4 regions of the Arthrobacter sp. D3-16 genome follow, and region 3 is predicted to be linked to each of the others. Evidence: riboswitches for the same ligand, from Rfam matches in the RefSeq annotation. Region 3 holds a riboswitch; each other region holds the start of a gene.
The links. Region 3 has a riboswitch for S-adenosylmethionine ahead of metX (homoserine O-acetyltransferase MetX). Riboswitches for the same ligand answer to the same signal wherever they lie in the genome.
Positions count from the first base shown of each region.

Region 1: it holds a riboswitch for S-adenosylmethionine, as region 3 does, so the genes downstream of both, M1D32_RS03190 (cobalamin-independent methionine synthase II family protein) here and metX (homoserine O-acetyltransferase MetX) in region 3, are expected to answer to the same signal.
Region 2: it holds a riboswitch for S-adenosylmethionine, as region 3 does, so the genes downstream of both, M1D32_RS18650 (DUF1737 domain-containing protein) here and metX (homoserine O-acetyltransferase MetX) in region 3, are expected to answer to the same signal.
Region 4: it holds a riboswitch for S-adenosylmethionine, as region 3 does, so the genes downstream of both, M1D32_RS07560 (aminotransferase class V-fold PLP-dependent enzyme) here and metX (homoserine O-acetyltransferase MetX) in region 3, are expected to answer to the same signal.

Region 1 covers NZ_CP096437.1:646,253-653,144, forward strand. Annotated here, with positions in the region: gene M1D32_RS03165 (HAD-IIA family hydrolase) at 1-744, opposite strand, end outside; gene M1D32_RS03170 (TrmH family RNA methyltransferase) at 814-1,482, shown strand; gene fbaA (class II fructose-bisphosphate aldolase) at 1,644-2,663, shown strand; gene M1D32_RS03180 (DUF3151 domain-containing protein) at 2,664-3,086, shown strand; gene M1D32_RS03185 (uracil-DNA glycosylase family protein) at 3,219-3,851, opposite strand; gene M1D32_RS03190 (cobalamin-independent methionine synthase II family protein) at 4,064-5,269, opposite strand; SAM riboswitch class I at 5,281-5,386, opposite strand; gene M1D32_RS03195 (M14 family zinc carboxypeptidase) at 5,635-6,696, shown strand.
Region 2 covers NZ_CP096437.1:3,987,914-3,994,805, forward strand. Annotated here, with positions in the region: gene M1D32_RS18640 (flavin monoamine oxidase family protein) at 1-1,485, opposite strand, end outside; gene opgC (OpgC domain-containing protein) at 1,628-4,042, opposite strand; SAM riboswitch class IV at 4,336-4,450, shown strand; gene M1D32_RS18650 (DUF1737 domain-containing protein) at 4,464-4,742, shown strand; gene M1D32_RS18655 (rhodanese-like domain-containing protein) at 4,739-5,149, shown strand; gene M1D32_RS18660 (O-succinylhomoserine sulfhydrylase) at 5,150-6,358, shown strand; gene M1D32_RS18665 (DUF1905 domain-containing protein) at 6,411-6,713, opposite strand.
Region 3 covers NZ_CP096437.1:2,727,275-2,734,166, reverse strand. Annotated here, with positions in the region: gene M1D32_RS13050 (HNH endonuclease signature motif containing protein) at 1-652, opposite strand, end outside; gene M1D32_RS13045 (VOC family protein) at 823-1,461, opposite strand; SAM riboswitch class IV at 1,627-1,742, shown strand; gene M1D32_RS13040 (bifunctional o-acetylhomoserine/o-acetylserine sulfhydrylase) at 1,786-3,111, shown strand; SAM riboswitch class IV at 3,206-3,321, shown strand; gene metX (homoserine O-acetyltransferase MetX) at 3,334-4,449, shown strand; gene M1D32_RS13030 (MFS transporter) at 4,631-6,013, shown strand; gene M1D32_RS13025 (zinc-dependent alcohol dehydrogenase family protein) at 6,117-6,892, shown strand, end outside.
Region 4 covers NZ_CP096437.1:1,576,522-1,583,413, reverse strand. Annotated here, with positions in the region: gene M1D32_RS07580 (DoxX family protein) at 156-704, shown strand; gene aroA (3-phosphoshikimate 1-carboxyvinyltransferase) at 712-2,103, shown strand; gene rsgA (ribosome small subunit-dependent GTPase A) at 2,087-3,202, shown strand; gene hisN (histidinol-phosphatase) at 3,251-4,063, shown strand; SAM riboswitch class IV at 4,220-4,333, shown strand; gene M1D32_RS07560 (aminotransferase class V-fold PLP-dependent enzyme) at 4,370-5,809, shown strand; gene M1D32_RS07555 (class I SAM-dependent methyltransferase) at 5,921-6,679, shown strand; gene M1D32_RS07550 (metal-dependent transcriptional regulator) at 6,711-6,892, shown strand, end outside.

The DNA of each region.
Region 1 (6,892 bases), 2.1 Mb from region 3:
GCCGCTGAGGACCAGGACGGTGTGCAGCCCCGCTTCCATGCCGGCGATGATGTCCGTATCCATCCGGTCCCCGATCATGGCGGTGGTTTCGGAGTGCGCGTCGATCTGGTTCATGGCCGAGCGGAACATCATCGGGTTGGGCTTGCCCACGATGTAGGGTTCCCGGTCAGTGGCTTTGGTGATGAGCGCGGCGATGGCGCCGGTGGCGGGCAACGGGCCGTCCTTCGAAGGCCCGGTAGCGTCAGGGTTCGTGGCGATGAAGCGCGCACCGGCCAGGATCAGGCGGATGGCGGTGGTGATGGCCTCAAAGGAATATGTGCGCGTCTCGCCGAGCACCACAAAGTCCGGGTCCTGGTCGGTGAGGATGAAGCCGGCCTCGTGCAGCGCCGTCGTCAATCCTGCCTCGCCGATGGTGTAAGCGCGGTTCCCCGATCCGGAACCCTCCACCTGGTTCTTGAGGAACTGGGCGGTGGCCAGGGCCGAAGTCCAAATGTTTTCCTCGGGAACCTCCAGCCCGGAGGCGCGCAGCCGCGCGGCAAGGTCGCGCGGCGTGTAAATCGAGTTGTTCGTGAGCACCAGGAAGCGCTTTGACGTGTCCACCCACCGCTGGATCAGCTCGGCGGCGCCGGGAACCGCCTGGTTTTCGTGGACCAGGACGCCGTCCATGTCGGTCAGCCAGCACTCGATGTCCTGCCCGCTGCGGTATACCGATGGTGACCCTTTAACCTTGTCCGCTTCTGCCATGCCTACCTCCGCCGGTGATGAAAGCCGAAAGGTCCAGTCTAGTGTTGAAGGGTGAACCAAACGCCCGGAATGACGTCCGAACCGCCTGCAGCATCTGGAGAGGCACACCCGGAGGCGCCGGGCGAAAAGCCGGAAGTCGGCGTCGGACCCTGGGAAGGCGAGCTGCCGGAAGGTGACCACTGGGACCCTGACCTCCTGGCGGACGGCGACCGCCGCAATGTGCTGGACAAGTACCGCTACTGGAAACATGACGCGATCGTGGCGGAGCTGGACTCACGGCGGCACAACTTCCACGTCGCCATCGAAAACTGGCAGCACGACCTCAACATCGGCACGGTGGTGCGCACCGCGAATGCTTTCCTCGCCAAGGAAGTGCACATCATCGGACGACGGCGGTGGAACCGCCGGGGCGCCATGGTCACCGACCGCTACCAGCACGTCCGCCACCACCCCACCGTGGAGGATTTTGTGGCCTGGGCGCAGGGGGAGGGCCTGGCGATCATCGGGATCGACATCTTCCCCGATTCGGTCCCGCTGGAAACCTATGAACTGCCCAAGGACTGCGTGCTGGTGTTTGGCCAGGAAGGTCCTGGGCTTACCCCTGAGGTGCATGAGGCCGCCCTCGCCACCTTGTCCATCGAGCAGTTCGGCTCCACCAGGTCCATCAACGCTGCCTCGGCGGCCGCCATCGCCATGCACGCCTGGGTACGCCGCCACGTGTTCAACCAGCACGTGTAACTTGGCAGGCGGGATGGGAGCCGGCGCGGACTTGCGAGGTAAGGGTGCGGGTGGGGCGTAACCCGGAACACTCTTTGCGCGGTAATGGCTAGGATGGTGCTAGCCGTAAGCGGTACTCCAGGGTTACCAGCCCACAGACGAACCTCAGCATAGGAGTCAGCATGCCCATTGCAACCCCAGAGATCTACTCCGAGATGATCGACCGCGCAAAGGCGGGCGGCTTCGCATTCCCGGCGGTGAACGTTACGTCCTCCCAGACGCTGAACGCGGCCCTGCGCGGCTTCGCCGAGGCTGAGTCCGACGGCATCGTCCAGGTCTCCACCGGCGGTGCGGCCTACTGGTCCGGCGCCTCCACCAAGGACATGGTTGCAGGCTCCCTGGGCTTCGCCGCCTTCGCCCGCGAAGTAGCGAAGAACTACAACGTCAACATCGCGCTGCACACGGACCACTGTCCCAAGGACAAGCTGGACGGTTTCGTCCTGCCGCTCCTGGCTGCTTCCGAGGCTGAGGTCAAGGCCGGCCGCAACCCGCTGTTCAACTCCCACATGTGGGACGGCTCCGCCGAGACCCTGCAGGAAAACCTGCGCATCGCCCGCGAACTGCTCGAGCGCACCGCGGCCGCCAAGATGATCCTTGAGGTCGAGATCGGCACCGTGGGCGGCGAAGAAGACGGCGTTGAGAACGAGATCAACGAGAAGCTCTACACCACCGTCGAGGATGCCCTGGCCACCATTGAGGCACTCGGTGCCGGCGAGAACGGCCGCTACATCACGGCATTGACCTTCGGCAACGTCCACGGCGTCTACAAGCCCGGCGGGGTCAAGCTCCGCCCGGAGATCCTCAAAGACATCCAGGCGCAGGTGGGCGCCAAGATCGGCAAGGACAGCCCGTTCGACCTGGTGTTCCACGGCGGTTCCGGCTCCTCCGACCAGGAAATCGCCGACGCCGTTTCCTACGGCACCATCAAGATGAACATCGACACCGACACCCAGTACGCCTACACCCGTCCGGTAGCCGACCACATGTTCCGCAACTACGACGGTGTCCTGAAGGTCGACGGCGAAGTGGGCAACAAGAAGACCTACGATCCCCGCGTCTGGGGTGCCTCTGCCGAAGCCGGCCTGGCAGCCCGCGTGGTGGAAGCCACCAAGCAGCTCGGCTCGGCCGGAAAGACCTTCTAAATGTCGGACGAGTTCCGCAAGAACCTGATGGGCCCGGAGCCCACCCTCCTGCCTGCCGAGACCGAGGTCTACCAGCAGCTGGAAGCCGGCCAGGAAGCCCTGGACCTGGTGGAAAAGCACCCCACATCCTCGTTGCTGTGGGCTGTCCTGGCTGAAGAGGCTTGGGCCGAGGGACGCACCATCGATTCCTACGCCTACTCACGCGTGGGCTACCACCGTGGACTGGACTCGCTGCGCCGCAACGGCTGGCGCGGCGTCGGCCCCATCCCGTGGGAGCATGAGCCCAACCGCGGCTTCCTGCGGGCGCTTTACTCGCTGGGGCGCGCTGCCGCGGCGATCGGCGAGGCTGAGGAACCGGAACGGATCGAGAAGTTCCTGAACGATTCGGACCCCACGGCAAAAGCAGCCATCGAGGGCTCCTAATATGTGGGCCCACGCCCGCAGGGTTCCCTGGCCGAGCTTGCGAGGCTAGGGGCGGGTGGGGAACGACGCCGGCCGGTCACCTTTTCGAAAAGGTGACCGGCCGTCGTCGTACTTCCCGGAGGCTTGGGGAGATTAGCTGGATTTCTGCAGTCCGGTGCGTGCCATGGCGTCAGCGTAGGCCACGCGCATGTCCTCGAGGTACTCCTCCTGGCGTGCAGGCGAGCCGGCGAAGGCGCGGCCGCTCAGGGAGCGCACCTTGTAGGTCTTCAGGCCGCGGCGCCAGAGCAGCGGCACCTCAGTCTTCAGCAGCAGGTTGGCCAGGCGGTTGGCTTCTGTGCCGTGGGCCACGATTACGGAGGCACGCGGAACGAGTGCCAGGAACTTCAGCAGCGGCTTCAGGCCCGCGGAAATCTGGTCCGGCGTGAACTTACCGTTGGCTTCCCCGGCGACGTGCCACGGGTGGACGTTCCACGGCATAACGAACTCCGGCCGCAGCCCCAGCTTCCACTGGATCCCCAGCATCCGCGTGGCGGCGTCGTGATCACCGGCAGTGATGAAACCGGACGGGTCAGCCTCGCCGATATTTGAGTACAGGCTGATGATGCGGCACTCGTCGACGTCGTGCATGGGGTCCACATAGGGCACAATGGTGCCGGGCTTCGTCCCCTGCAGGGAATCGCACAGTTCGTTGACGGCTGCAACGTTCGGTTCGTAGCGGCGGTTCAGAAGCTGATCATGGAAAGATTCGGGTGCCAGGGCTGTCATGTAGTGCTGGGTCTCCTGCGGGGATTGGTGTTGCTGCCACCGCGAAAATGGGCGCACGATGGCACAGCAGATCCGAAGTGGTTGAAATGGGGCGGACCGATTCCTGGTCGGCCTTTACCAGTTTAGCAAGCCCTGCGAAACGAAACGCCGGTCCCGCGCACCCGATCCAAGCGGCGCACGGAACCGGCGGATCCCGTTATACTTTTCTGCAGCTACCAGAGCCGTTTGGTGGCCCGGCGCGCGCCCTCGCCCAGGGCTTCCAGCTTGGCGAAAGCGATCTGCGGGTGGACCCTGCCGCCCAGGCCGCAGTCCGTAGAGGCGATGACGTTCTCGCGGCCCACGACGTCCGCGAACCGTACGATCCGGTCCGCCACCAGGTCAGGGTGCTCCACCACATTGGTGGCGTGCGAGACGATGCCCGGGATGATGACCTTGCCCTCGGGGAGCTTGGTGTCCTCCCAGACCCGCCACTCGTGCTCGTGGCGGACGTTGGCGGCCTCGAAGGAGTAGCCGCCGGCGTTGATCTGCAACATGGTGTCCACCAGGTCCGCAAGGGGAAGGTCGGTGGTGTGCGGGCCGTGCCAGGAGCCCCAGCAGAGGTGGAAGCGGACCTGCTCCTCGGGAAGGCCGCGGAGGGCGTAATTCAGGGCCTCCACGCGGATCCGGGTGAACTTGAGGTAGTCGGCCACGCTCGGCTCAGGGCTGATCTGGTCCCAGTTCTCAGCGATCGAGGGATCGTCTATCTGGAGGATCAGGCCGGCGTCGATAATGGCCTTGTACTCTTCGCGGAGCGCATCGGCGAAGGCATAGATGTATTCCTCCTCCGTGGCGTAGTACTCGTTGGTGATGCGTGAGGCGCTCCCGGGGGACAGCGCCGCAACAAACCCGTCCTTCAGTCCCGCAGCGGCCAGTCCTGCCTTCAGGTTTGCGATGTCGGACGCGACGGCGTCTTGGCCGGTGTAGACAAGAGGCCCGGTGACTTTGGGGAACGGCTTGGGGCCGCCGGTGAAGATGCCGCTGGTGGGATCGTTGTAGGCCTCGGCGAAGATGGCGCGGTCGCGCCGATGGATGAAGCCGGTCAGCTGGACGTTGCCCGGGGTGGATTCCTTCGGTTCAACCGCCCACTTGGCGTCGTTGTCCAGTTCCAGCCCGCCCATGCGGGCGAAGGAGTAGGACCACCAGGCGCCGTAGTCCACAGCAGCGGACATGGCGTGCCCGTATTCGCCGTCGTTGGGGATATGAATGCCCAGGCTTTGCTGGCGCTGGACCAGGTCCACCACGGAAGCGGTGAGCAGTTCGTTGTAGCCCTCGACGTCGGAAGGGTTCTCTTCGCGTGCGGCGTTGGCGGCAATGAGCTCAGGGGTACGGGGCAACGATCCGGCGTGGGTGACGCGGATGTGGTCGGTGTTCAGGGACATGCTGGAATTCCTTTCCATCGGTCCTGGCAGTAGCACCTTCGCAGGCAGGACGTACCTGCACTATGTGGGTTGCTGCGGCGTCATCGATCCAGGTCTCTCGGCCGCTCCGGATGGGTACTCTCACTTAAATGCACTGGTGCGCCCGGAAGCAAATCCGCTTTCGGAATGTGTCGGGCGGAAACTCCTGACGGTGCCGCCCGGAACAAGGGCAGGAGAGCCTGTCTTTCGGAACGTAATAACTGGCTGCAGGTTGCTGTCACGTCCATTGACAGGATTGGTCCAGGTTGGTTGGCTTTTGTCACAGCCTGCAATGGGGGACATCGCGGGCTGGCCGCACCTAATGCACTCGAAAGAGGGAACGCACTGTGAGAAAAACCTTGGCAACCTTCAGGACCCTGGCAGTTTCAGGAGCCCTGGCACTGGCAGCCGTGGCCGCGCCGGTACCTGCGATGGCCGTGGGCGAAGGCCCCAACTATGACGGCAATGGCCAGATCACCACATCGAAGCTTGCCACCTACGAGCAAATGGTTTCTTTCCTCAAGGACCAGGACGCCCGCCAGGGCGCCATGGAGCTGGAGGTCATCGGCCAGACCGTGAAGGGCCGGGACATCCACCTGGTCAAATACATGTCCGATCCGGCCAAGCCCACCATCCTTTACCTGACGCAGCAGCACGGCAACGAGCAGCTCACCACCGAGGGTGCCCTGGAATTCGTTAAGCACCTGGGCACCGGAAAGTCCGGGGACATTCTCGACGGCGCGAACATCCTCATCGTTCCCATGCTTAACGCAGACGGCGCCATGGGGGACGTCAACTTCCCCCTGGACGACTACCTGGCCAAAGGTGACCGCAACATGACGCGGTACAACGCCGAAGAGGTGGACCTCAACCGGGACCACGTAGCCAAGGTCCAGCCGGAAACGCAGGCGCTGCACAACAATGTGATGCGCAAGTACCGGATCGATTACATGATCGACCTGCACCACCAGGGCACACGCAGCGAACGCGACGGCAAGCTGGTTTCCGGATCCATCCTGTACCCCACCACACCGAACGCCGATCCTGCAGTCGTCGAGAAGTCCAAGCAGTTGGGTGCCGTTGTGTTCAACAACGTCGACTCCACCGGCTGGGGCCACCTCGGCAAATACGTCGGCGGCAGCGCCGAGACAATCAGCCGCAACGGGATCGCTGTGGAGTACGGGATCGCGACACTCCTGTTCGAGATGCGCGGCATGTCCGACCATTACCTGGACGGCTACGCCCTGGGCCTCAGGAGCAACGGATACTTGATCAAGCAGACGGTCACCACCCTCACGGCCACCGCCGCAGCAATCGCTGATGGATCAATCGCCGACGCCGACACCTCCTTCTGGGACAGCCTCGCCACCCAGACCTCCCGCCCCGACGGGGAAGCGGACGACGAGTAGCATCACCGCTGACAGTCCGCCGCGGTCCTTTGCCGAGCAGGAGAGTCCTTTACCCTGCAAGAAGGACCGCGGCGGCCCAACGAGTGGACAAAGTCCCCCATCGGCTAAACTTGGGTGGTAAGAGCCCCGGAACTCTTGCGTCGCTGTGCCGCCCGCGGACCAGCGAAGGCCGGTCCATTCGGGGCATTCTCATGAA
Region 2 (6,892 bases), 1.3 Mb from region 3:
GTTGCCGGACGGTTCCAGCAGCTTGGCGTACTTGGCGTCCGTCTGCGACGGCCAGCCCACCCAGGCGCCTTCGGAAAAGGCGGTGTTCCCCCAGTCGACCGAGAATGACGCCGCAACATCCTTGCGGTAAACGTCGCCGTGAATCCTGGCGCCCTGGTCGAGGGCGCGGCTGAGGCGCTTTTCCGGGCTGAGTTCCTTGTACACGCGGGCGCTGGCGCCGGTGTTGTAGTAGCCCACCATGGTGCCGCGCTGTCCGTGGAAGCCGGTGGACGGGTACCACATGTTGCCGAGGTCGATGTTGGTGTTGGTGATGCCGCCGTAGATGCGGTGGTCTTCCTCCCACCAGCGGCGGGAGTATTCGATGCCGATCTTGCCGGCGTCGCTGGGGCTTGCGAATTTCAAGGCGTCGAGAACATCTGTGGGGAGGTTGCCCGGTACCGTGGCTGCGATCTGCGGCGGCAGGGTGCAGACGGCAAAGTCCGCTTCGATCTTCTTGGCCTGTCCGCCCGGGTTGGTGTACTCCACCGCTACGCCGGCGGCGGTGTTGTTCATGGACAGGACCTGGGCCCCGTAAATGAACTTGTCCTTTCCGATGGCCGCTTCGAACGCATAGGGGATGCGGTCCATGCCGCCCACGGGCTGGAACATCATCATGGCCTGGTCCCAGCCGAATTCGAAGGAGAAATAGTTGCCCACGCCGCTGGCAAAAACATCCGAAAGGGCGTCCGGCGCCAAGGCTGTTCCGGCTTCCAGCCCGGCGCCCGGTGCCACCGAGTAACCCTTGCGGCCCGTGCCGGTGTACTTGAAGCTCGCCGCCGCATCACCGGGAACCTTTCCGCCGATGGCTCCGAAGTTCCGCAGGAACGTGATCAGGTTCTCCTTGTCGGCCGCGCTCATGTAACTGTCCAAGGCACCCTGGTCGGTGGCTTTGGCGAGGAGTTCGGAGACGTAACCGTAGACATCGGCCTTGGCGGCGCGGTGGCGGACAGGGGTGTTGGAGAGCTTGGTGTTGCCTTCCCGGAACAGGTATCCGTCAGCGTTCTGGTTGGTGAACGGCTCGATGGCCACCCCCAGTTCCTTGCAGTAGTCCAGGGTGATGTGGTGCTGGGGAATGCGGCCGGGGCCGGCATTCATGTACTGGTCCTTCGAGAACGTTGCCCGCTGGGTGATTCCGCGGAGGTCAGTCTCCTCGGTACCGCCACGCACGGTCCAGTTTCGTCCTCCCGGACGCATCCGGGCTTCAAGTATGGTGACTTTATAGCCCGCCTTGCCCAACTCATACGCCGTTGTGAGGCCGGCTATGCCGCCGCCCAAAATGACCACGCTCTTACCCTTGCCCCGCACGTCATCGGCACGGGGCGCAGCATAGGCAGGCGCGGCCGTATCAGGAGCCAAGCCCATCGCGGCCATAGTCTCGTACATCACCCCGGCCCCTCCCACCATGCCCACGTAGCGGAGGAAGTTCCTGCGAGTCGCATCTGTCATTTTTTCCCTTTCACCGGAGTGTTACGAGGTGAGCGTAAGGGTCAAATGTTTCGTCAAATGCTGTGACAGTGTCGGTGCTGTAGCGTTCTTATTTCCGCTAAGTAAACGCTTCCCCGACGCCGCAGGCACTGAGGTGGACGCGCTACGTGGGAATGATCCGGAAGAGGAACCTGCTCCGGACCATCACCCAAAGAAGCCCCAGCAGAACGGCGTAGGCCGCGGTATTGAGCAGCACGTTCTCCTGCTGCAGCGCCGGAATATTGGCTACCACCGCAATCAGCACTACATGCATGATGAATACATAGAGGGTGGCGCGGCCGAGGGGAATCAGGAACCAGCCAACGGCCCGCTGTACCGGCTTCCAGTACGCGGTAAGGAAGGCGTACGCCGCCACCACCAGAACCAGGACGTTAAGCAGGCGGCCCGGCGCGAGGTACGTCCTTGCGAACAGCACATCGTAGAGCGACCGGTACAGGGTGTCCGGGATGATGGCGAGGCGGACGTCAAAGCCGTTGGCCAGGTACGGGTTGCCCCACGAGAGGAATGCACACAGAAGTGCTGCGGCGGTGCACGCGGCCACCACCCAGATCCTCTCCGAGAGCCAGGCAACGATGCTGCGCCGGTGGTACCCCGCCACCAGTCCGATCACGAACAGCACCTGCCACACGAGCAACGGGAACGAGTCCTCGAACTGTGACGGCAGGAGCCGGAACCTCGTGGCCGCCCCCACTGCGTAAACCGCAAGGGTCCCGGCCAGCACCCAAAGCGCCTTGCCGCGGTTGAGCGCCGCGAGGATCAGCGGGCTGACCAAAAGCAGCACCACGTAAAGCCCCATCACGTTGAACTGCCACGGGCCAAACTGCAGCAGCAGGATGGCAGGAAGCACCTGTGGCGGCACAGGGAACTGGAACAAGGATTCCATCCCGGCATAAAGGTCATAGGTACGGCCGGCGCCGTCGTGCCCCGCGCCGCCCGTTCCCTGGTCCACAAACGTGGTGAGGGCGTCGGTCCGGAAGATCGGCAGCAGCGAGGCCAGGAAGACGCCGATGAGGACTATCAGTGCCGTCAGGTAGAGCTTGCCGGCACGCCGCGAGGTAAGGTCAATCACCGTTCCGAAGTCATCCTTGGCCCTGGGCCCGTACACCATGCCCACCACCAGCCCGGAGAAGAGGACGAAGAGTTCGGCACCTGAAACAAAGCCCACCGCTTCCTGCGTGAGCAGCTGGAACAGCGAGGTCATGCCCAAGTGGTTGACCACAACAAACACGATGGCCAGGCCGCGCAGCATATCCACGCGCGAATCCCTGCCGGAAGGGTCCGCGTACCCCCAGGCTGTCGCGGCATTGATCCTGCGGGGTATTTGCCACAGGGCAACAAGGAGGATGAGAAGCGCCGCCCCTACTGTCCAGGCAGCGGCCCCGGTAAGGGTGTTGGCCCGGACGTACGTGCTGCCGGAGCTGACTTCCGTGACCGGCCCGGTGACGATGGTGGACGAGTCCAGCCTGTCCAAGGCCGCATGGGCAATGGCCGGGTTCCCGGTGAGCAGCCAGTCGATGCTGGCCACGCCGGTGTCCCTGGTACTGGTCCGCTCGTCCCACACCACAGCCCCTGCCATCCGGAATTCAGCGGCGGTAGCGACCCCAACCACCTGGTCCCACCAGGCGACCTTGATCTCCGCTTCCGATGCACCGCCGGAGGCCGGGCTGTAAAAGGCGGCGGTCTGCAGGAGGAAAGGCTTGTCCCGCCCCTCGGAGTAGGTGGCGTAGAAGTTTTCCCCGCCGGAAGCCGTCAGCATCCCCTGCAGCTCCCCTGAACGGGGAACCGTATTGACCGGCGCTCCGCCGGCGGTGTCGTCGTGGAAGGCGGTCAGGCCTACCCAATCCACCGCATCGTCCCCGGGATAGTAGGGTTCGTAGGCGGTGTCTGCGCCGTCCCACTCGCCGTCGCCATTGGTGTCAAGCAGCGCGAACCCTTCACTTCCCTGGGCAGGCGCGTTCCGGTTCCGGTCGAACGGATAGTCCGTGCCCAAGTACGGTTCCCAGACCATCACCGTGCCGCCGGCGTCGGCCTCGCGAAACGCCGCCGCCACTGCCCGGAACGCGGCACGGTACGCAGCGGGCTGCTGGCCCCACTCAACCCAGCTTGCGTTCATGTCGGGGGCAAACCGGATGAGCAGCTGCCCTTTGAAGGTGGAAGCAAGCTCCCGCACCTCCCCGGCGAAGCCCTTGGCGTCCGTGTCATTAATCTGGTCCAGCGGCACCGTTGGCTTCACGGTGAGCATCGCGTGGGCACCCTGCAGGGAGGCCTGTTCCAGGAAGCCCTCGACGTCGTTTTGCTCCGACGGGCGGTAGGGAAAGGCTATGTCGTGGCCAAAAATAGCGGGCGCAGCACCCAGCCGGTCAGCGAACCCGGCGGCGGTATCCTCGCCCCATTCAAGGACTGCGCCCAGCAGCGGCTTTCCCTCTTCCGGGAAACTCCTCGCGGCCTGGGCTGACCCCGCAGGCAGCACCACAGCCACGAGGGCAATCAGCAGTGTGGTAAGGAGCGCCCCAACCACGCGTATCCCGGATCCGCGGTAATGACCGGTACGGTGTTGTGGCGCGGCAGTTGGCGTGCTGATGGGGACCCCCGGGTGCTGGTTCTGATGATGAGGCACTGCCCCGTAAGAAACTTTATCTGGCGGCCGGTCCGGAAAAGGCAAGGAAAGGGCGCCCACCTGCGGCGATGCCGTCGTCGTCCGTTCCTCCGGTGTCGCGGACTTCCCCGCCTGCTGCACCGCGCCCGGTTCAGTTACGGAACATGACGACGGCGGCGATGCGGCCCTGCGTGCCAAGTGTTACGTTTCTGGGGAGTAATGAGTACCGGTGCCAAGCCCTGACTGGCCGGTCGGCAACCCTCCTTCCGCGGCGGGGTGCCTCAGGTGAATACTCGGCATATCGACCGATTCGAGTTGCAAGCGTGAGAGAAGGAGATCCGTCGTGTCTGACGCACCTGCCCCTGAAGAAAGACTTTCCTACCGGCTTGTCACCGGACCGGATGACAGGTCCTTCTGCGAACGGATTTCCGCCGCCCTGGCAGAGGGCTATGTGCTGCACGGCAGCCCGGCGGCAACGTCCAACGGCGGCCAGGTGATCGTGGCGCAGGCATTGGTCCTGCCGGCAGCAATCGCTTCGGCCGATGCCGCTGTGGCGACCGCAGTGGATAATCTTGAATCCCCAGGCGAAGACCTCGAGTTCGACGGCGAGGGCCACGCATGAGCTACGCCGGAGACCTGACGCCCCAGGAGGCCTGGGAAAAGCTGGAGCAGGGAGCCATCCTGGTGGATGTGCGCACTGAGGGCGAGTGGGCCCATATCGGCATCCCGGACACGAAGGCCACCGACAACGATCCGCTGTTCATTCAGTGGACGTTCCCGGGAGGCATACCCAACCCCAATTTCATCGCCCACCTGGCCCAGCAGGCGCCGGAGGATCCCTCCACGGAGCTGGTATTCCTGTGCCGCTCGGGGCAGCGTTCCGTGGCGGCCGCGATTGCCGCCACCCAGGCCGGTTTCACCTCCTACAACGTGCTGGAGGGTTTTGAGGGCGAACCGGACCGTTACGGCGAACGCACCGTCAACGGCTGGAAGAACCGCGGCCTGCCCACCAACCTCGGAAAGAACTAAGTGACCTTCAACGAAGACGCCGCCGGCTGGAGCCCTGACACCCAGGCAGTCCGCGGCGGGCTGGACCGCACCAACTTCCAGGAAACCAGCGAGGCAGTATTCCTGAACTCGGGCTTCGTTTACGAGTCCGCTGCGGCCGCCGAGCGGGCGTTCACGGGCGAGGACGAGCGCTTTGTGTACTCCCGCTACGGCAATCCCTCGGTGGCCACCTTCCAGGAGCGGCTCCGCCTCCTTGAGGGAACCGAGGCGTGCTTTGCGACGGCGTCCGGCATGTCCGCCGTCTTTACCGCCTTGGGTGCGTTGCTGGCCGCCGGCGACCGCGTGGTGGCCGCCCGATCGCTTTTCGGTTCCTGCTTCGTAATCCTGAACGAAATCCTGCCCCGGTGGGGCGTGGAGACGGTGTTTGTGGACGGCCCGGACCTGGAGCAGTGGCGTGACGCCCTGTCCCGGCCCACCACTGCTGTGTTCTTTGAGTCGCCGTCCAACCCCATGCAGGAAATTGTCGACATTGCCGCCGTCAGTGAACTCGCGCACGCGGCAGGCGCCACCGTCGTCGTCGACAATGTCTTTGCCACTCCCCTGCTGCAGCGCTGCGGGAAGCTGGGTGCCGACGTCATCGTCTACTCCGGCACGAAGCACATCGACGGCCAGGGACGCGTCCTGGGTGGCGCCATCCTGGGTACCAAGGAATTTATCGAGGGACCGGTCAAGCAGCTGATGCGCCACACCGGCCCGTCGTTGTCCGCCTTCAACGCCTGGGTGCTCACCAAGGGCCTCGAGACCATGGCACTGCGCGTCAACCATTCATCGGCGTCGGCCCTGCGGCTGGCCGAGTGGCTGGAGCAGCAACCCGCCGTGAGCTGGGTGAAGTACCCGCTCCTGAAGTCACACCCGCAGTACGAGCTGGCTGCAAAGCAGATGAGCGCCGGCGGTACGGTCCTCACCCTGGAGCTCGCGACGACGGGTGGCCGCTCGGGCAAAGAGGCCGCCTTTGCGTTGCTGAATGCCTTGCGGATCATCGATATCTCCAACAACCTCGGCGATGCCAAGTCCCTCATCACCCACCCGGCCACCACCACCCATCGGGCCATGGGCCCGGAGGGACGGGCGGCCATTGGCTTGAGCGACGGCGTGGTGCGGCTTTCCGTGGGCCTGGAGGACGTGGACGACCTGATTGGCGACCTGGAACAGGCGCTGAAGCAGATCTAGAGGTGCCTGGGGCGGCTCCGGCACCTGCGCTGCTGCGTGGGCGAGGGCGTTCTCAGGCGCCCAGGATGGAGAGGTGGACGAACACTTCGTCGCCTTGCCTGATCCGGGCTTTGTCCCTGATGGCCTTCTTTACGGGCAAGAGGTAGGAACCGGCTTTCTGGTCCGCAAACAGCGAGGTCTGCCAGGAATGCCCTGCAATCTCCGCGGTCACTCTGACGGATCCGAATGCCTTGCTGGCGCCGGCGCTTTGTTCGTGGATGTCGTCCGCGACGTCTGCCGGGAGCGTCAAAAAATGCCAGCCTGCCTCGCCGGGGTAAAGCCATAGCTCAGCTCTGAAGGAGTACGACGCCGTCACGCGCCGAGTATGGCACGGCTCCTTGCCGCGCACCACGGGTTGCTGATTCTTCCTGCCTTGTTGCTGTGCTGTTCATCCCGCTGAAGCCAGCGTCAGGTGAGCTCGGATGGAATCGGTGCAGGGCAGAAAAGTTTCCTGGATTCTTTTTCAGCGGAGGACTTTTGGGCCCCGTTTTGTCA
Region 3 (6,892 bases):
CGTCCTGGTCCGGCCCGTGTTCGACCCGACGGTCCGCCACACTCTTGGCATGCCGTTTCTCCAGGCTCTCCGGGTGGTGGCGTTCCCGCCAGGTCCGGGCTTTGGCTTTGAACCGGTACGCCGGCATTTCCCCGATCGTTGCCGCGGCGGCCGGTTTCGGTGTGCCGGGGTCCAGGAAGTGGGCCTCCAGGGCTGCGGCCCCGACCGGGTCCAAGGTGGCGGTCTCATCGACCATCACTCTGGCGTGCTGCCAGGAGATCATTCCCTTGTGCAGGGCTGCGAGCGTCAGGGGCAAGGACGTGGTCAGGGCGTAGGACTGGGCAAGCAGCACGCCGGCAGCCCGGTCGCTGAGGGCCAGGACGCACCCGATTTCCGCCGCGATGGCCATTTCCTGCGCCTGCACGGGCGCGTCCGGCGAAGCAGCGGCCCGCGCAGTGCCGGCGTATGTTGCTGTGGCCTTGGCCAACAATCCCGACACCCGGGCCTGAGCCCTGGCGCCGCCGGCAAGGATGTCCAGGCACCCATCGGCAAGGCCGGCCAGCGGATCAACAGCGGAGAACGCCTCCGAACCACAGCCCTCAGCCTCTGCATTGAGCACAGCAAGAGCGGCATTGATGTCCTCAAACGCCTTCGCCACCGCCGCTTTCCCCATAAACCAATCATGACAAAGGGGTACGACAATCCCGAGGGGCTATTGGAAATGGATTCGGCCGCCATCGGCAGGTGACCCCGTTGTCACCAGCTGATGGCGGCCGAAGTTTCGAAGGGCAGCCCTGCCCAAGCCGAGGCCCTGGCAGGACTGCCCGGGCCTACGGAGCAGGATTAGATGGTGACGGCTCCGTTAGCGGTCTCGAACGTCACCGAAAGGATCCCGGGGGTTCCGTGCGGTGCCACCCACTCCACGGCAACGTCTTCGAGCGGCTTCTCCACCGGCTCGCCCAGCCACTCGGTAACCCGGGCAGCGGAGCCTGCAATTGTCAGGCAGCTCATCTTGACGTTGCTGTCGTAGGCGTTGGACGGGTGCAGCGACGGGTCGCCCTCCCACTTGAGCATGTACGGAACCTGCGGGTCCGCAATCAACCCCAGGATACCGATCTGCTTCCAGACCAGTTCGCGGCCGTCAGGAAACTTGCGGTTTCCGTTGACGGCGGAGCGTCCGAGCCGTTCTTCAAAGGGAACCAGGTCGTCAACCTCGACGCACCAGCCCATCCAGCCGCCGCCCGCCGCAGACCGTGCACGCACTGCCTGCCCGAAGGGGGCCTTGTCGGAAGCGGGGTGGTCCAGTACCTCGACGACTTCGAGGTACTTGTGCCCAGCGAGCGGGATGATCATATTCCGGGTTCCGAACCGCGGGTGTACCCCACCCTTCACTGCCTCAACGCCGAGGGCAGAGGAAATACGTTCGGTGGTGGCAGCCAGGCCATCGTGTTCACAGGCGTAAGAGACGTGATCCATGCGCATGGCAACATCTTGGCACTTTGTGATCGGGCTCTCAGCTAAGGGTAGCCTTACTGGGATTTCGGTTCCAAAGCAGCATTAATCCAAGGTCCTGCTGACGGCAGTCATGGGGACCTTGTTCGTCATAATCCTGTCAACCGTCGCGTGCATGTTCCTACACTGGCCTCAGGTCATGAGTGCCAGCGCCAAGCCCCGGCTCGCTGGCCGGCAACCCTCCATCCGCGGTGGGGTGCCCCGGGTGAGGACCTGGTTGTCCGGCAACGGCCGGATGGCAAGCGCGGCCCGCGGTGCTTCGAGCATGCCGGGCCCATGTCAAAGGAGCCTTAGTTGTCCAACGGATGGTCTTTCGAAACCCGCCAGATCCACGCAGGGCAGGAGCCGGACGCTGCCACGGGTGCCCGTGCGCTCCCCATTTACCAAACCACGTCCTTTGTGTTCCCCAGCGCCGAGAGCGCAGCGAACCGCTTTGCCCTTGCTGAGCTGGCGCCCATCTACACCAGGATCGGCAACCCCACCCAGGAAGCGGTGGAACAGCGGATCGCCAGCCTCGAAGGCGGCCTGGGTGCCCTGCTGCTCAGTTCAGGCCAGGCCGCTGAAACATTTGCGGTCCTGAATATTGCCGAGTCGGGGGACCACATCGTCGCCAGCCCCAGCCTTTACGGCGGCACCTACAACCTCTTCGCCCACACACTGAAAAAGTTTGGCATCTCCGTCACCTTTGTGGCGGACCCGGACAACCTGGACCAGTGGCGCGAGGCAGTGCAGCCCAACACCAAGCTGTTCTTTGGCGAGGTGGTCTCCAACCCGCGGCAGGATGTCCTGGACATCGAAGGCGTGTCCCAGGTTGCGCACGAGGCCGGGGTTCCCCTGATCGTGGACAACACCCTGTCCACCCCGTACCTGATCCGGCCACTGGAATGGGGTGCGGATATCGTGGTGCACTCGGCCACTAAGTACCTGGGTGGCCATGGTTCCGCGATCGCCGGCGTGATCGTGGACTCCGGAAAGTTCGATTTCGGCAAGGACCCTGCAAAGTTCCCCGGCTTCAACACCCCGGACCCCACCTACAACGGGCTGGTGTATGCCCGTGACCTCGGCGCCGACGGTGCCTTGGGCGCCAACCTCTCCTACATCCTGAAGGCCCGGGTGCAGCTCCTGCGCGACCTGGGCTCGGCAGTGTCGCCCTTCAACGCCTTCCTCATCGCCCAGGGGCTGGAGACACTGAGCCTGCGGGTGGAACGTCACGTCGCCAACGCCCTGGAAATTGCCCAGTGGCTGGAAGCGCGTGACGACGTCGAATCCGTCGCCTATGCCGGGCTGCCCTCCAGCCCCTGGTACGAGCGCGGCCGCAAGTACGGCCCCAAGGGCACCGGCGCCATCGTGTCGTTCAACCTCGCCGGCGGCGCGGAGGCGGGCAAACGCTTTGTGGACGCGCTGGAGCTGCACTCCCACGTGGCAAACATCGGTGACGTCCGTTCGCTGGTGATCCATCCGGCGTCGACCACCCACAGCCAGCTCTCGCCCGAGCAGCAGGTAGTTGCCGGCGTGAACCCCGGCCTGGTGCGGCTTTCGGTAGGGATCGAGCACATCGATGACATCCTGGCTGACCTCGAGGCCGGCTTCCGGGCGGCCAAGGAGGCCACCGGCGCCTAACCAGGCCCGGGCGGCAGCCCGGCAGCGGGCCGGGGAAGTCACAACCAGTCACACTCTTGGCGGCAGGCAGGGGCTGTTTCGTACACTCGAACCAGGTCATGAGTGCCAGTGACAGCCCCGGCTTGCTGGCCGGCAACCCTCCTTCCGCGGTGGGGTGCCCCGGGTGAAGACCTGGCCTGCCGGTCATTCGACGGCGGGCAAGCGCGTAGAAGAGGTCTTGCCATGACGGTTACCGTCACCCGTACCACCGTCCCCGAACACGGGATTGTCCGCTATGCCCCCATCGGGGGGCTGAAGCTGGAAGCCGGCGGATATCTGCCGGACGTGACGCTGGCCTATGAAACCTGGGGCACCCTCAACGCGGACGGCAGCAACGCCATCCTCATCGAACATGCTCTGACCGGCAGCACCCACGTGACCAGGGGCGACACGGACGAACCCGGCTGGTGGGAACAACTCGCCGGGCCGGGTGCGCCGGTGGATACCAACCGTTTCTTCGTGGTGTCCATCAACATTGTGGGCGGTTGCTACGGGTCCACAGGGCCGTCGTCGCTCGCTCCGGACGGAACGCCCTGGGGCTCGCGTTTCCCGCTGGTGACCCTGCGGGACAGCACCGTGGCGGAGGCCAGGCTGGCCGACCAGTTGGGGATCGGGAGCTGGTTTGCCGTGCTGGGCGGCTCAATGGGCGGCGCGCGTGCGCTGGAATGGGCGGTCACCTTTCCCGAACGTGTGCAGCGCTGTGCTGTAATCTCCGTGGGCGCCGCGAGTACCGCCGAGCAGATCGCCTTTGCCCAGGCACAGACCCTCGCCATCCGGCAGGACGCCAACTTCAACGGTGGTGACTACTACAACGGACCCGCTCCCGAGGAAGGCCTGGCCCTGGCCCGGCGCATCGCCCACATCACGTACCGCTCTCCGCTGGAACTGGACGGACGGTTCGGGCGCGCGCCGCAGGCTCCCGAGTCGCCGCTTCAGGGCGAGCAGCTCGGAACCCGCGGGCGCTACCAGGTGGAGAGCTACCTGGATCATCAGGGGACCAAACTGGTCCGGCGCTTTGACGCCAACAGCTACATCGCCATCACCGAGGCGCTCATGAGTCATGACATTTGCCGGGGGCGGGGGTCCCTCACCCAGACCCTGTCCGGTGCCAACGCACGCTTTTTTGTCGCTGCTGTTGACTCGGACCGGCTCTACTTCCCGTCCCAGTCACGGGAGCTTGCCCGGGCGCTTCCCGGAGAGGTGGACGTCCACCTCATCGAGGCGCCCATCGGGCACGACGGATTCCTCACCGAGATCGGCCAACTCGGATCGCAGCTCCGGGAGCACCTTTCGGCATAACGCCCCGCCCCAAAAGCCGAATTGTGTGCATTAATGCAGATGGGCTCTGCATGATTCGCCGTTGAGCTGGGCGTACAGGCAGACCATACTCAATGGGACCCGGCGGTTCGTGGCCAAAATCACGTGTATCCGCCACAGCCTGTCCCAGTGGTGTCGAGGATGACGCCGAAGGAGTTCATAAATGAGTACGGAAAGCTCCGCCGCACGGCGGCCAGAGGAAACCGACGTCAAGGCATCAGGCCTGAAGAAAGTCGTTACGGCCTCCATGGCCGGCACCGTTGTTGAGTGGTACGAGTTTTTCCTCTATGCCTCCGCCGCCACCCTGGTGTTCGGCAAAATGTTCTTCCCCAATTCAGGGACAGAACTGGACGGCATCATCGCCGCCTTCGTCACGTACGCCGTAGGCTTCGTGGCCCGCCCCATCGGCGGCATCGTCTTTGGCCACTTCGGTGACAAGTTCGGCCGCAAGCAGTTGCTGCAGCTGAGCATCATCCTGGTAGGCGTAGCCACCTTCCTGATGGGCTGCCTGCCCACCTTCGCCCAGATCGGCTACTGGGCTCCGGCCCTCCTCGTGTTCCTGCGCTTCGTGCAGGGCTTCGCCGTCGGCGGTGAGTGGGGCGGCGCCGTACTGCTGGTTGCCGAGCACAGCCCCAACAAGTCCCGCGGGTTCTGGTCCAGCTGGCCGCAGTCAGCGGTACCGATGGGCAACCTCCTGGCCACGGGCGTGCTGTTCACCCTTTCGGCCACGCTTTCCGAGGAAGCATTCCTCGGCTGGGGCTGGCGCGTCGCCTTCTGGCTCTCCGCCGTGATCGTGATCGTTGGCTACTACATCCGCACCAAGGTCCAGGATGCGCCGATCTTCATCGAAGCCCGCAAGGAAGTTACGGTGGAAAAGAAGGGCTACGGTGTGGCCGAAGTCTTCCGCCGCTACCCGCGTGGTGTCTTTACCGCCATGGGCCTGCGTTTTGCCGAGAACATCCTCTACTACCTCGTGGTGACGTTCTCCATTACCTACCTGAGGATCATCGTTCAGACGGACACCTCCCGCATCCTCCTGCTTCTGCTCGTGGCGCACTTCATCCACTTCTGCGCCGTCCCGCTCGTGGGCAAGATGTCGGATGCGTTCGGCCGGCGGCCGGTCTACATGGCAGGCGCCATCCTCGGCGGCACGTGGGGCTTCTTCGCTTTCCCCATGATGGACACCGGCAATGACATCGTCATCCTGGCCGCCATCACCATCGGCCTGCTGTTCCACGCGCTGATGTACGCGGGCCAGCCGTCCATCATGGCCGAGATGTTCCCCACCCGGATGCGGTACTCGGGCGTTTCCCTGGGCTACCAGGTCACCTCTATCGTCGCCGGTTCGCTGGCACCGATCATCGCCACATCGCTGCTGGGGACCTTCAAGTCCTCCACACCGGTGGCTCTGTACCTGCTGGGAGCCTGCATCGTCACCGCAATCTCCGTGTTCTTCCTCAAGGAGACCCGCGGCATCTCACTTCACGATGTGGACGCAGCCGACGCCCAGGGCACCGCGGACCTGCTCGCGGCCGGCAAGAAATAGTTAACGGCACCACCAGAGCCAAACAGCACCAACTGCCCGGACCCGCGACCACGCAGGCCCGGGCAGTCGGGCGTCAGCACCTTCGATGAAGTCAGGATTTCCCATGAAAGCAGCAGTCCTTTACTCCACGGTCCCGTCCGGAACCAGCTACACCGAAGCGCAGCCCCTCCGGGTCGAGGAGCTTGACCGGCCGGAACCCCGCGCCGGCGAGTTGGGCATCACCATCACCTACTCGAGCCTGTGCCACTCGGACCTTTCCGTGGTGGACGGCTCCCGCGTCAGGCCCCTACCCATGGCCCTGGGGCACGAGGCTGTAGGGCGGGTTGCCGCAGTGGGTGAGGGTGTCACGGATGTTTCCCCGGGAGACCACGTTGTCCTCGTCTTCGTCCCCAGCTGTAATGACTGCCGTGCGTGCCGGGCGGGCCGTCCGGCACTCTGCCACCGTGCGGCGGAAGTCAACGGGTCAGGGGACCTCCTGCATGGTGAGGCCCTGCTGCGGACGCCCGCAGGGGAGCGGATCAACCACCATCTGGGGGTTTCGGCCTTCGCCGATTACGCCGTGGTGGCCCGGGAGTCGGTGGTGGTCATCGACGACGACGTCCCCGACACCGTTGCGGCAATGTTCGGTTGCGCCGTGCTCACCGGGATGGGAGCTGTCCTCAACACAGCGGCCGTCCAGCAAGGCCAGTCCGTAGCGGTCTTCGGACTCGGCGCCGTGGGTCTGTCGTCCGTTATGGCCGCGGCGCTCTCGGGTGCCTCCTCCGTGATTGCCATCGATCCCAACGCCGGCAAGCACGGGCTCGCCCTGAAGTGCGGGGCAACCGCCGTGGGGACACCGGACGAGGCTTCCCGCCTCATCCAGGAGGCCGCCGGCGACGG
Region 4 (6,892 bases), 1.2 Mb from region 3:
ACTCCGCTCTGTTGTCCGGTGCTTTGTGGTTCGGGTCCGGCTCTCGCGGACCCAGCATTCATAACCCCGGGCCTTGGGCAAATATTCCCCAAAAGTGCAAGACTAGAACGGACTTCGCCGCACCCGACGCGGTTCGTCCATCCAGGAGGAAATCCATGTCCTTTGTCCGCACACTCGCCCGTCCCATGCTGGCCTCCAGTTTTGTAATTGCCGGAATGGATAAGCTCAAGAACGCCGATGACACCGCTCAACAGTTGTCGCCCCTGCTGAGCAAGGCAACGGCGGCGCTGCCGTTCCGTACTGACGAGAAGACGCTGGCACGGGTGATCGGCGGCACTCAGGTGGGCGCGGGCGTCCTCTTTGGGCTCGGGAAGTTTTCCCGGCTTTCAGCCACTGTGCTGACCGTCATTTCCCTTCTCAACACCTTTGTCGAGTGGCGCAGCGCGGACATCAGCAGCAAGGAAGGCCGCGGGAACCGCCGCAACCAGCTGCTCAAGAACCTTTCACTAAGCGGCGGTGCCCTGCTTGCTTCCGTTGATACGGCAGGCAAACCGGGACTGGCGTGGCGCGCGGAGCACCTTGCTGCCGACGCGCGGAAGGGCGCCGCCCACCTTGCCGCCGATGCCAGGAAAACCACCAACAAGAAGCTCTCCAAGGCCGATAAGGTGGTCCGCCGCGCCGTTGAACAGGCCACAGGGGCATAAGCAGGACATGACAGCCGCGCCCGCCACCACCCAGGACAACTCCGGACCATCCCTCCCCCACTGGCCCGCACCCTTCGCCTCCCGCCCGGTGAATGCCACCATTACGGTGCCTGGTTCGAAGTCGCTGACCAACCGGTACCTGGTGCTTGCCGCATTGGCCAACGGCCCGTCGCGTTTGCGCGCGCCGCTGCACTCCAGGGATTCCGCGCTGATGATTGACGCGCTTCGGCAGTTGGGCGCAACCATCACCGAGGTGCCGGGAGACGGGGCGTTCGGGCCGGACCTAGAGGTCCTGCCGCTCCCGGCGGATGCTGCGTCGGCTTCCACCAGGATCGACTGCGGCCTTGCCGGCACCGTGATGCGGTTTGTTCCGCCGCTGGCGGCGCTGCGGGACGGCGCCAGCCTGTTCGACGGCGACCCCCATGCCCGGAAGCGGCCCATGGGAACCATCATCGAGGCGCTCAAGGCGCTTGGAGTGGCCGTTTCCGCTGAAGGCGGCGGCACGCCGTCGTCACTGCCGTTTGTCGTGGAGGGCACCGGGGAAGTACGCGGCGGGCACCTGGTCATTGACGCCAGCGCATCCTCACAGTTCGTTTCGGCGCTTCTCCTGGTGGGGGCACGGTTCACCGAGGGCCTGCACCTTGAGCACGTAGGGAAACCTGTACCGAGCCTCGACCACATCAACATGACGGTCGCCGTCCTGCGGGGTGCCGGGGTTGTTGTCGACGATTCGGTTCCCAACCATTGGGTCGTTGCCCCCGGGCCCATCCAGGCCTTCGACCAGCGGATTGAGCAGGACCTGTCCAACGCCGGCCCGTTCCTTGCCGCGGCGCTGGCTTCCCGCGGAACGGTGCGGATTCCCGGCTGGCCGGAACAGACGCAGCAGGTAGGAGATCTCTGGCGGTCCATCTTGGCCGAGATGGGCGCGGAAGTTACCCTGCGCGACGGTGTCCTCACCGTAACCGGCGGACCTGAAATCAAGGGCGCGGATTTCGCGGACACCAGCGAGCTGGCCCCGACGGTCGCTGCGTTGTGTGCGCTGGCCAGCGGTCCCTCGCGGCTCAGCGGTATTGCGCACCTGCGCGGGCACGAAACCGACAGGCTGGCCGCGCTGGTCAACGAAATCAACCGCCTTGGCGGTGATGCCGAGGAGACCAGCGACGGCCTGGTGATCCGGCCCGCCACACTGCACGCCGGCGTCGTCCGCAGTTACGCCGACCACCGGATGGCCACCGCCGGGGCCATCCTGGGCCTGGCCGTGGAGGGCGTGCAGGTGGAGGACATCGCCACGACCGCCAAAACCATGCCGGACTTTCCCAATTTGTGGGCAGACATGCTCGCCCAGACAGGCCCGTCCCGTACCGGTACGGAAGGTTCTACCGGTGGCGCGCAGCACTGATTCCTGGGATGAATCGGATGTCCGCATTCGGCCCAGCAAGAAGGGTTCGCGCCCCCGCACCAAGGACCGGCCCAGCCATGATGACGCCGTGACGGGACGCATCATCACCGTAGACCGTGGCAGGTATACGGCCGTGGTGGGCGAGGACTCCGGCGACGAACGGGTAGTCATTGCCGCGAGGGCGCGGGAGCTGCGCCGCAACCCGGTGGTGGCGGGCGATTTCGTCTCCCTCGTGGGCGACGTGTCCGGCGAACCGGATACCCTGGCCCGGCTGGTCAGGATCCAGGACCGCAGGACCCTTCTGCGCCGCAGCGCGGATGACACCGATCCCGTGGAACGGGCCGTGGTGGCCAACGCGGACCAACTGGTGGTTGTGGTGGCGGCTGCCAACCCCGAGCCGCGCACCGGTTTTATCGACCGCGCCCTGGTGGCGGCCTACGACGCCGGGATCGAGCCGATCCTCTTGGTCACCAAAGCGGACGTCAAGGATCCAACGGAACTGCTGTCCAACTACACCCACCTCGACCTCCCCGTGATCATCAGCCGGACGGCCGACTCCACCGCTTCGGGGATCGATGCCCGCTCGGACGACGGCCTCTCCGCGCGGCTGGACAGCAAAGCCGTGGCGGAGCTCCGCGGCTACCTGGATGGAAAAGTGACAGTCATGCTGGGGCATTCAGGCGTGGGCAAGTCGACCATGGTAAACGCGCTGACCGGGGCCGAGCGTGCCACGGGCGGGGTCAATGCGGTGACGGGGCGGGGCCGGCATACATCGTCGTCAGCGCTGGCCCTGCGGCTGGCCGACGCACCCGCCGGCAGCTGGATCATCGACACCCCGGGCATCCGCTCCTTCGGACTGGCGCATGTAGACCCGGACCGGATCCTGCGCTCCTTCCCGGACCTCTCCCCCGGCATCGAAGACTGCGAACGGGGCTGCAAGCACACCGCCACGGCCGTGAACTGCGGCCTGGACGCCTGGGTGGCGGGCGGACATGCCGGCGCCACCGGGGAAGCCCGGCTGGCATCCCTGCGGCGCCTCCTGGGGACCGACCCCCGGCTGGAGGCGCAGGAGGCGAAGGAACTGGGCAGCGTCAACTGACGGTGCCGATCTCCCAGCAGAACCGCGCGCAGACGGTAGTTTGGAAACATGATCCAACCCGCTTCAAGCTACAACGATGACCTGCGCCTGGCACACGTCCTGGCAGACTCCGTGGATGACCAGACCATGAGCCGCTTCAAGGCCCAGGACCTTCAGGTGGAGACCAAGCCCGACCTGACGCCGGTCACCGACGCGGACAAGGCTGCAGAAGAAGCCATCCGCGGCCAGTTGTCACGCTCCCGTCCCCGCGATGCTGTACTCGGTGAAGAGTTCGGCAGCACCGGCCACGGGTCCCGCCGCTGGATCATCGACCCCATAGACGGCACCAAGAACTTCGTCCGCGGCGTCCCCGTCTGGGCCACCCTGATCGCCCTGGTGGATGAAGGCGAACCCGTTGTTGGAGTGGTCAGCGCCCCTGCCCTGGGCAAGCGCTGGTGGGCGGCCAAGGGCATGGGTGCCTACATGGGCCGGTCGTTGGCTGCTGCCACCCGCCTCCGCGTCTCCAACGTCGCCAACCTGTCCGACGCGTCGCTGTCCTACTCCAGCCTGGGCGGCTGGAAGGAACGCGGGAACCTGGACAACTTCCTGGGACTCACCGAAGACGTCTGGCGGACCCGTGCGTTTGGCGATTTCTGGTCCTACTGCATGGTGGCTGAAGGCGCGGTGGACATCGCCTGCGAACCCGAACTCAACCTTTACGATATGGCCGCACTGGTGCCGATCGTGGTCGAAGCGGGTGGCCGGTTCACGTCGCTGGAAGGGGAGGACGGGCCGTTCGGCGGTAACGCGCTGGCCACGAACTCCATCCTGCACTCCGAGGTACTCCGCAGGCTGAACCCTGACCTGGACGACCTTCTCTGAGCACTTTCACCGAACAATCAGCGGCGGGCGACTCCCAAGGGGGGCGCCCGCCGTCGTTTCTTCGGCCAAAGCAGTACTTTTCAGCAGCCGTAACAAAGCGCTTAACATTTGAGCCGGCTTCAAACCTTCCTGTCCCATGTCCTACGCTCTTAACCAGGTCACGAGTGCCAGCGCGAAACCCCGGTTTGCTGGCCGGCAACCCTCCAACCGCGGTGGGGTGCCCCGGGTGACGACCAGGCCGGTCCGGAACGGATGCGGCAAGCGCGGATTCCCGGAGCAGGGAGTCCTTTTCGAAGTGAGGTCTCTGTGACAACTGCCACCGTCTCCCCCAACGCCCCCGCCCGGCCCGACACCAGCCAGGCTGAAGCCGCTGTCCTCTTTGATGCCCGCCGCGCTGTTGCCGGCCGTCCCCTTGCTGCCGTGACGGGTGCGGAAATCCAGGCGCCCCTGATCTCCGGCGGCCACGTCCGGTATGCAAACCTCGACTATGGCGCTTCGGCTCCCGCTCTCTCGGTGGTCTCGGCCTACCTCAACGAGATCCTGCCCTTCTACGCGAGCGTCCACCGCGGCGCCGGCTACGCGTCCCAGATCAGCACGTCTGTTTACGAAAACGCACGCAGCATCGTCCGGGATTTTGTGGGCGGCCGCCCCGACGACTCGGTGATTTTCACGCGCAACACCACCGACTCCCTCAACCTCCTGGCCGGTTGCTTGCCTGCCACGGACGGGCGTCCGGACGGCGACGTCCTGTACCTGGACATCGAACACCACGCGAACCTGCTGCCGTGGCAGGGTGTCCCCCACCGGAGCATCGTTGCCGCTGACACTATCGCCGGGACCATTGAGTCCGTCCGGGCGGAGCTGGAGCAGGGCGGGGTGAGCCTGCTCGCCGTCACCGGCGCCTCCAACGTCACCGGGGAGATTCTGCCCGTCCGGGCCCTCGCCGCACTCGCCCACGAACACGGAGCCCGGATTGTGGTTGACGCAGCCCAGCTGGCGCCACACCGGCGTATAGATATCGCCCGGGACGGCGTTGACTATCTCGCGTTCTCCGGCCACAAGCTCTATGCGCCGTTTGGCTCCGGCGTTTTGGTCGGCCGCGCGGACTGGCTCGACGCCGGAACGCCCCACCTCGCCGGCGGCGGCGCCGTCAAGGAAGCCAGGCTCGACGGCGTCAGCTGGGCCACGGGCCCGGCGCGCCATGAGGGCGGCTCGCCCAACGTCCTCGGCGCAGCCACGCTGGCCCGCGCCACCCAGGTGATCGCCGGGCTGGACCAGGAACAGTGGCACGCGCACGAGTCGGCCATCCGTTCCTTCCTGGTGGAAGGCCTGCAGAAGATTGATGGCGTGACCGTGCACCAGATTTTCAAGGACACCAACCCGGACACGGACACGATCGGCGTGGTCAACTTCTCGGTGGAAGGCTACGACGCCGGGCTCGTGGCTGCCTACCTGTCCGCTGAGCACGGCGTTGGCCTGCGGGACGGCCGCTTCTGTGCTCACCCGCTGCTGAAGCGGCTCGGGCTTCCTTCCGGTTCCCTCCGTGCCAGTTTCGGCGTCGGCTCACGCCTTGAGGATGCAGAACGGCTCCTTGCCGGCATCGACGCGCTGCGCCACAACGGCCTGGGGTGGGACTACGTCGTCGACGCGGGGCGCTGGGTTCCCGCCAACGACACCCGGACCTACCCGCACTGGGCACCGAACACTCCGGGGACCGCCGGGGCCGCCCCCTGCAGTGATGACTGAGCCCTCATGCCCGCTAAGGGTTCGCGCTGGCTCTGCCTCCTGATCCTGCGCCTACCGTGGGTGCGGTAAATTCGAAGGATACCCAAGGGCATCGGACGAAGGAGGCCACGCGTGGTACGGGGTGGGCCCAGGCTTGACCACGGACGGCGGCGGGAGCTCGGCCAGAGCTTCCAGGACGGCGGCCGGCACTACCAGCAGGTCCGTCCCGGCTATCCGGAAGAAGCCGCAGAGTGGCTGGTGCCCGCGGGCGCCCGTGAGGCTCTGGATGCCGGTGCCGGCACCGGGAAGTTCACCGGGCTGCTGCTGGACATGGGCCTGGCCGTGACGGCGGTGGATCCCTCTGCGGACATGCTCGAGCAGTTACGGGCGCACTATCCCGCGGCCGCGGCAGTCCAGGCCACCGCTGAGGCGACGGGCCTGCCTCCCGCGGCCTTCGACGTCGTAAGCGTTGCCCAGGCCTGGCACTGGTGCGATGCCCTGGCAGCAAGCACTGAACTGGCACGCGTCCTGCGCCCGCATGGGACGCTGGGCCTCATCTGGAACCAGCTGGACACATCCGTCCCCTGGGTCCACCGGCTCTCCCGGATCATGCACGCAGGGGATGTGTACAAGCCGGACTTCCGGCCGCATGTGGGGCCCGAGTTTCGAGGGCTTGAGGGCCATGTCACCCACTGGCAGGACCACGTCAGCACTACCGGCCTGGTGGAGCTTACGAAGTCGAGAAGCTACTACCTGCGTGCCAGCGAAACCACCCGGGCGAAAGTGCTGGCCAACCTGGACTGGTATCTGCACGACCACCTGGGACACAGCCTGGATGAAGTGCTCGAACTGCCGTATCTGACCCTTACCTGGCGGGCCTTCAAAGCGTGACGGTGAACCGGCAACGGGTAGGCTAGGAGCTGTGAAGACCAGCGCGCCCTCCTCCTCCATCGAGGATTACGTCAAGGTCATCTACTCCTTCACGGAATGGCAGGACAAGGCCATCACGTCCTCCCAGCTTGCGCAGCGCCTCGGCGTCGCCAATTCATCGGTTTCCGAAATGGTCCGCAAGCTGAAGGACCAGGGCTTCGTAGACCATAAGCC